Regions from separate parts of the Paenibacillus sp. MMO-177 genome, predicted to be linked through region 2. Evidence: riboswitches for the same ligand, from Rfam matches in the RefSeq annotation. Region 2 holds a riboswitch; the other holds the start of a gene.
The links. A riboswitch is a leader RNA that binds a small molecule or an ion and turns the genes downstream of it on or off. The one in region 2 is predicted to bind FMN.

Region 1 (3,410 bases), 410 kb from region 2:
TCCAACTCTTGTCTATTCATCAATTTCCCTCCCTGCTATCCGGTTACCCTCTTTTTACAAAAAACCATTTTCGCTTAAAAAAGCTGCGCTAAGCTTTGATTCGGTCCGCCCGGAAGAACCCGGTCTGCCGGAGGGTTTGTAATGCAGCAGATGATCGACGTATTTGCCGATGACATCGCATTCGATATTGACCGAATCGCCGGCTTTCTTGTTCATCAGCGCGGTTTCTCCCAACGTATGCGGGATCACCGATACCGAGAAGCCGGCGGCATGGGTACCAACCACCGTTAAGCTGATTCCGTCAATCGTTATAGAGCCCTTCGGAATGACATACCGCATCATTTCGTCGTCAGCCAGCCGAATGGCGAACACAACCGCATTCGCATCCGTCTCCCGGCCGGTGATGATGCCAACTCCGTCCACATGCCCCTGCACGATGTGACCGCCGAATCGGCCTCCGGCCATCATCGCCCGCTCCAGATTGACGTCCTGGCCCGGTCGAAGCTGATGCAGATTGGACTTCCGGTAAGTCTCCGGCATCACGTCCGCATCAAACGATGTCCGGTCGAAGGCGATAACGGTTAGACATACGCCGTTTACGGAAATGCTGTCGCCAAGGGCGACGCCTTCCGTAACCTTTGAAGCTTCCACCGTCAGAACCATCGCTTCGCCTTGTTTCTTAACCCGTCTTAAAGTGCCAACTTCCTCAATCAGGCCGGTAAACACGGGCACTCCCCCAATCTATTCATTGCCGTATACCGGATATCCCGATATGCAAATATCTTCTCCCGCCATCTCTACCTTCACATTGTCCAGTTCGATGGCTTGCGACATTTTTTCGAACCCGGCGAACGTAAAGGTGCCGGGGGAGTCAAAGCCGCCGATAATCTTAGTTGCCATGTAAATCATTATTTTATCGATTAATCCGGCCTCCAGCATGGCGCCGTTAAGCTTGCCGCCGCCCTCCAGCAGAATCGAACCAATCTCCAGCTCGCCAAGCTTGCGCATCGCTTCAGCCAGATCAACCTGCTCTCCTTCGCCGCAGCGGATGACTTCAACGCCGGCTTCGGTCAACGCCTTCTCGCGAGCCGGATCGGCCTTCGCGAAAGCGAGTACAATCGTTCGGGATAAACCGTCCGTCACGACTCTAGCGTCCAGCGGCAGGCGAAGCTGGCTATCCACGATAATCCGAACCGGATGAATCGCCGGAACAGCCGCGCGGGTCGTAAGCTGTGGATCATCCGCCAGCAAAGTCCCGATGCCCACCATGATCGCCTCATGCTGATGGCGCAGCGTATGCACCTGTTCACGGGCGGCCGACCCGGTGATCCAGCGGCTGTCTCCGGTATGGGAGGCGATTTTGCCATCCAGCGTGCTTGCCGTCTTAAGCGTTACGAAAGGCAGCCGGGTCGTAATGTACTTGTTGAATTTCTCGTTCATGCTCCGGGATTGCTCTTCGAGCAGACCAACCACGACCTCGATGCCCTCCTCCCGGAGACGCGCGATCCCTCTGCCCGCAACCTGCGGATTGGGATCCGTGGTCGCCACTACGACGCGAGCAGCCTTCGCATTGATAATGCGCTCGCAGCAAGGCGGCGTTTTGCCGTAATGGCTGCACGGCTCAAGCGTTACATACACCGTTGCCCCTTCCGCTTCGTCGCCGGCCATCTGCAGCGCATGCACCTCGGCGTGACCTGTCCCCCGCTTAAGGTGGGTACCTACGCCGATAATCCGTCCATCCTTCACAACGACGCAGCCAACAACCGGATTAATGCCGGTCTGCCCGGATGCTTTGGCCGCGAGATCAAGAGCAAGACTCATATAGTACGAATCGTTTAAAATTTCCATAAATGCAAAAACACCCCCATTAGCCAGCTTAGCCAACGGGGGTGGGAAAAATAACCATTCCATGCTTGCAAAAAAAAGCAGTTCAAACGCAAACGGCCATGCAGTCCAAGGAAGTACCGCATACGTTTTGCCGATGAAATATAAGTCCAGTATAAAAATATAAACCCTGTATACTTTCTTATATTTCAAACAAACCTATCTCTCTTGTGAAAATAAGCACAAGAAAAATAAGCACGAACGCTCATGCGCAAACGCATCAAATGTGTCCCCTTCTCCCATCCAGACTGTACTGTCGGTCCCGGATTTGCACCAGGTCCACCGTTCCTTTCCGCGCAATGCGATGAATCGCTCTTGCATGGAATGGCCCGGGTCACGGACTGACGAGAAAGCGCCGCACGCAGGTAATTCCTGTTGTGCAAGCGCCGCTCGATCACCGCCGGTTGGGATTTTCACCCTGCCCCGAAGGTAAGCCACAAACTATAAATTTGTTAGTATCTTAACATTAAACTTCGTAAACTTCAACCTTTTGCATTTTATCGCGTCCTTTAAACGCGTCAACATGCTCCATGCCTTTTGCAACCTTGCCAAAAACCGTATGTTGGCCGTCCAGATGCGGCTGTGGTTGATAGCAGATGTAGAATTGGCTTCCGCCTGTGTTGCGGCCTGCGTGTGCCATAGCGAGCGTACCGCGCTCATGCTTGTTCGGGTTGATCTCGCAGTTGATCGTGTAGCCGGGACCGCCAGTGCCTGTGCCGTTAGGGCAGCCGCCTTGCGCAACGAAGCCAGGGATAACGCGGTGGAATACCACACCGTTATAGAAACCTTCGTTTGCAAGCTTTTCGAAGTTTGCTACCGTATTTGGAGCATCTTGGTCGAACAGATCGAGAATAACCTCTGCGCCGTTCTCAAGTGTGATTTTTGCTTGTTTAGCCATGTCTAACATCTACCTTTCTATGTCCGAATAAGACTACGTTACCAAAAATCTCCCTCACTTAGCAAGCGATTTGAGAAGTCTTGCCGGAATTACGTCGTTGCCGACGATATTTTCGAGCGATTCGCGCTGTACAACGAGGTCGGATTGACCGTCTTTTACGAAGACAACGGCAGGACGGCGGAACCGGTTGTAATTGCTTGCCATCGAGTAGTTATAAGCGCCTGTGCAGGATACGGCAAGCAAGTCGCCCGTTTCCGCTTTTGGCAGCTCAAGGTCGATAATAAGCTTGTCGCCGCTTTCGCAGGCTTTGCCGGCAATCGTAACGGTCTCCGTATTGGCTTCGTTCGCGCGGTTCGCCAGAATCGCTTCGTAACGGGATTGATAAAGCGCCGGACGAGGGTTATCCATCATGCCGCCGTCCACCGCGATATATTTGCGCACCCCCGGAATATCTTTCATAGTCCCTACGGTATACAGGGTTGTGCCTGCATCGCCTACGATGCTGCGTCCCGGCTCAACCCAGATTTCCGGAAGCGGGAAGTTCGCAGCCGAGAAATTCGAAATAACCGCATCGGTAATCGCCGCAACGTATTGGGCCACCGGAAGCGGAGTATCTCCTTCCACATAA
Region 2 (3,410 bases):
TCGCATAATACCGCTTTGCCCGCGCGCAGGCATTGCAGAACATGTTCCCTATGGGACGGGTGAGGAGTCGCGACATAAATAATGTCGATCTCGGCATCGTTCACCAGCTCCTCGTAGCTTCCAAACGCGCGTTTGCCGCCGAATTTCCCGGCGAACTCTTCCGCCTTCTCGAGTGAGCGTGAGCCTACCGCGCTTAGCTCTGCATCCTGGGCAAAAGCCAAATCGCGGGCGAATTGGGACGCAATCCAGCCGGCACCGAGAATGCCCCATTTGATCGTTCTATTCTCCATTATTTCCTACACCTCCAACCGCAGTATATCAGTAATTGACCCGATGTGAAAGCGGTTAAAGGCAATAGTTCCAAGCTTAATTCTGCTGCCTGGAAATGAAAAATAACGTAAACCAGATAAACACAAAGCCTGCAATCTGCGCGCTGGTAATCACTTGGCCAAATACCGTCCAGTTCAGAAGAACGCCTACCATCGGGAAGCTTAGCTCGGCGATCGTCGCATAAGAGGCCTTGATCTTGCTTAGCCCTTTATAATAGACAAGCAGGCTGACCAGACCCGGAAGCAAAGCTTGAAGCAGAAGATTGACGATAACGGCTAACAAGTCCGTCCCTTCCGCCAGCTTCCATGCCGCTCCTTCCGACCAGGTAATCACGAGAAGCAATGGCAAAGCCAGCATAAATCTTAGAGAAGTAACCGTCTCGTATTTCATGCTGCCAAGCAGATAACGCCCCATAACCGTCGAGCCGCCCCATAATGCCGCAGCGCCTAGCGACAGCAGGCTGCCAACCTGAACAAATTCATTAACATGGCCAAAGGGAAGCGTAAAACCAAACGTCAGCAAATAGGTTCCGACAATGGCAAGAATGAGCAACGGTCCGATTTTTTTGGGCAGAAGCTCCTTCAATAAGATCCTTGCCATCACGATCGCGAAGAGCGGCTGCAGCTTCTGCAGCAGCAGTACCGCATTGGGATTGCCATGTACGAGACCTTGCGTGAACAGAATCGTTGCCAACGCCGAGCCGCCCCACGAAACAAACAGCAACGCGCCAAGCTGACGAAGCCGAACCCCGCGAAGATCCGCGCGGAACTTCCATAACACGGGCGCTGCGGCAATGAACAAAATGATATGCTCCAGCAGCACGATCTGGGTAGACGTTAATGTTTTCAGCAAAATAATGCGAAATACCGGATCCACGCCCCACAGCGCGGCTCCAAGGACAACCAGCCAAAACTCCGGCTTAACGGGAGATTTGGTACGAAGAAGTGGTGATGCGGTGACATTGCTCATAATGAGTACCCTTTCTGAATACAGGACGGAGCAAGCGTTACGGCCGCGCCTTCGGCTAGAAGAGCAGCAGACGGTTTCGCTATGCAATAAAAAGCCCCGATCCGCTTGGTAATGCGCGAATCGGGGCCAACTCAAATAAACATGCATAGGGGCGGTTTCCCGCCTTCCGCAGGCTTACTTAAGCGATCTTCTATCATCCGGACTATACCGTCGGCCTTGGAGTTGCACCAAGTCAGTCCCCTTGCTGCTTGTCAGCTCAGGGAGTCGCGGGCTTTGCTATCCTCTGCCAGGCAGAGATTAGCGTTTACCGCCGGTCAGGAATTTCACCCTGCCCCGAAGATCCTTATTCCATTAAATTTTAAATGATTGGATTGAGTATAACGCTCTTTTTCCGAGTTGTCTAGTATGAATAGTCAGTTTTCACGCAATCGTTTGACGTTTAACTAAACCTTTACTTGCAGGGCTTCCCGCACAAGCGGCGCAACTTCCTTCGCCAGCAGCCGGATAGATGACTCTACCTGCGCAGCGGGCATGCCGCCAATGTCCATTTGGGCCATAAAGCGGGAATGGCCAAACAGCTTGTGCTGGGCGATAATCTTCTCCGCAATCAGCTCCGGACTGCCGATCGCAAGCGAACCCGCCAGCTTCTCGAAATCCTCCCGCGAGAGCGGAGTTCCGTTCTCCTTGCCTCCCATGAACTGGGAGTAATACACCGAATAGCCGGCATAAAATTCGTCCAGCGCCTGCTCCGTTGTCTTCGCCACATAACAGTGGCCGGTAATCGCTACCCGCAGCGCTTCTTCCGGGTAGCCGGCAGCGATGCCCGCTTCCTTGTAACAGTCTACAAGATGCTTGTATTTCGACGGTTCTCCGCCAAGCAGCGCCAGTGCCATGCCTGCCCCATGCCGGCCGGCCAAAGCCGCGCTTTCCGCCGTGCTGCCTACGCCGACCCAGACCGGGATAGCCGGCTGCACCGGGCGTGGCGCAATCTCGGCATTTTCCAGTGAACTTCGGAGACGGCCGCTCCATGTAATCCGTTCGGACAGATTAAGCTGCCTCATTAATTCAAGCTTCTCAGCGAACAATTCTTTATAGTCATCCAGCTCAAAGCCAAAGAGCGGGAAAGATTCGATATAAGCGCCTCGGCCTGCGATAATCTCCGCACGCCCGTCCGATATGAGATCCAGCGTCGCAAAATCCTCGAATACCCGTACCGGGTCCGCCGTCCCTAGTACCGTAGTTGCACTGGTTAGACGAATGCGGGAGGTCGCCTGCGCAATTGCGGCAAGGATAACCGGCGGCGAGGATAAAGCAAAGTCCAGCCGGTGATGCTCGCCTACTCCAAATACGTCAATGCCCGCTTCATCCGCAACTTTGGCTGCCTGGATAATTTCCTTCATCCGTTCTCCTGCATTCTTGAGCCCGCCCGTACGGGGATCAATCGCAAGATCGCCTAATGTGTAAATGCCAAACTCAAACGTTCCGTCATACCCTGATGAACCCATCCTTATATCCTCCTCAGCAATGCCACCGTGATCTTGATAGTCTAATGATTGACATTGCTTCCATTCCTATTCATGTACGTAAAGTAAGTAGTATACGTATAGTAAGTGAAGTATCTAGTAAGTAATTGTGCCTAATTATGAAGCATACGTCAAGCTTACTTGCAAAAAAGAAGGCTTGACTTCAAGGATGCCTTATCTACTACTATATGAAAACCAAATAGAAGGGTTCTTGCAAGGTAGGTCTCAAGAATCAGCGTGAAGGAATTTAAGATTGAATATTTTTCAATTGACGTAAACGCTTGCATGATTTATAGTGATAACGAGCCAAATATATAACAAGCCTTTTGGCATGTTACTAGTTCGACTAGGCATGAGCCAAGGAGAGTATCCGCCCGGAATACGGCGGTGTCTTTTCTTGGTTTTTTTGTGCTCAAAATGGGGAATTTACTACTGAGAGGAGGGATTGACGTGGGACTTACGGGACAACTTCGGATCGATCGGATCGTTGGCAACAATGTCATCCTTACGATGGAACCGAATTCATCGAGGGAATACGTATTGTTTGGCAAAGGCATTGGCTTCTCATGCAAAGGCCAGAAGTTTATC

Region 1: another riboswitch for FMN. It lies ahead of ribD (bifunctional diaminohydroxyphosphoribosylaminopyrimidine deaminase/5-amino-6-(5-phosphoribosylamino)uracil reductase RibD); the one in region 2 lies ahead of WFK81_RS15015 (DMT family transporter).

The regions. Positions count from the first base shown of each region.
Region 1 is NZ_JBBCUR010000003.1:380,031-383,440, forward strand. It holds gene ribB (3,4-dihydroxy-2-butanone-4-phosphate synthase) at 1-20, opposite strand, end outside; gene ribE (riboflavin synthase) at 55-726, opposite strand; gene ribD (bifunctional diaminohydroxyphosphoribosylaminopyrimidine deaminase/5-amino-6-(5-phosphoribosylamino)uracil reductase RibD) at 742-1,848, opposite strand; FMN riboswitch at 2,112-2,319, opposite strand; gene WFK81_RS12910 (peptidylprolyl isomerase) at 2,351-2,782, opposite strand; gene lysA (diaminopimelate decarboxylase) at 2,837-3,410, opposite strand, start outside.
Region 2 is NZ_JBBCUR010000003.1:791,147-794,556, forward strand. It holds gene WFK81_RS15010 (Gfo/Idh/MocA family protein) at 1-290, opposite strand, end outside; gene WFK81_RS15015 (DMT family transporter) at 367-1,299, opposite strand; FMN riboswitch at 1,481-1,644, opposite strand; gene WFK81_RS15020 (LLM class flavin-dependent oxidoreductase) at 1,743-2,804, opposite strand; gene WFK81_RS15025 (PRD domain-containing protein) at 3,240-3,410, shown strand, end outside.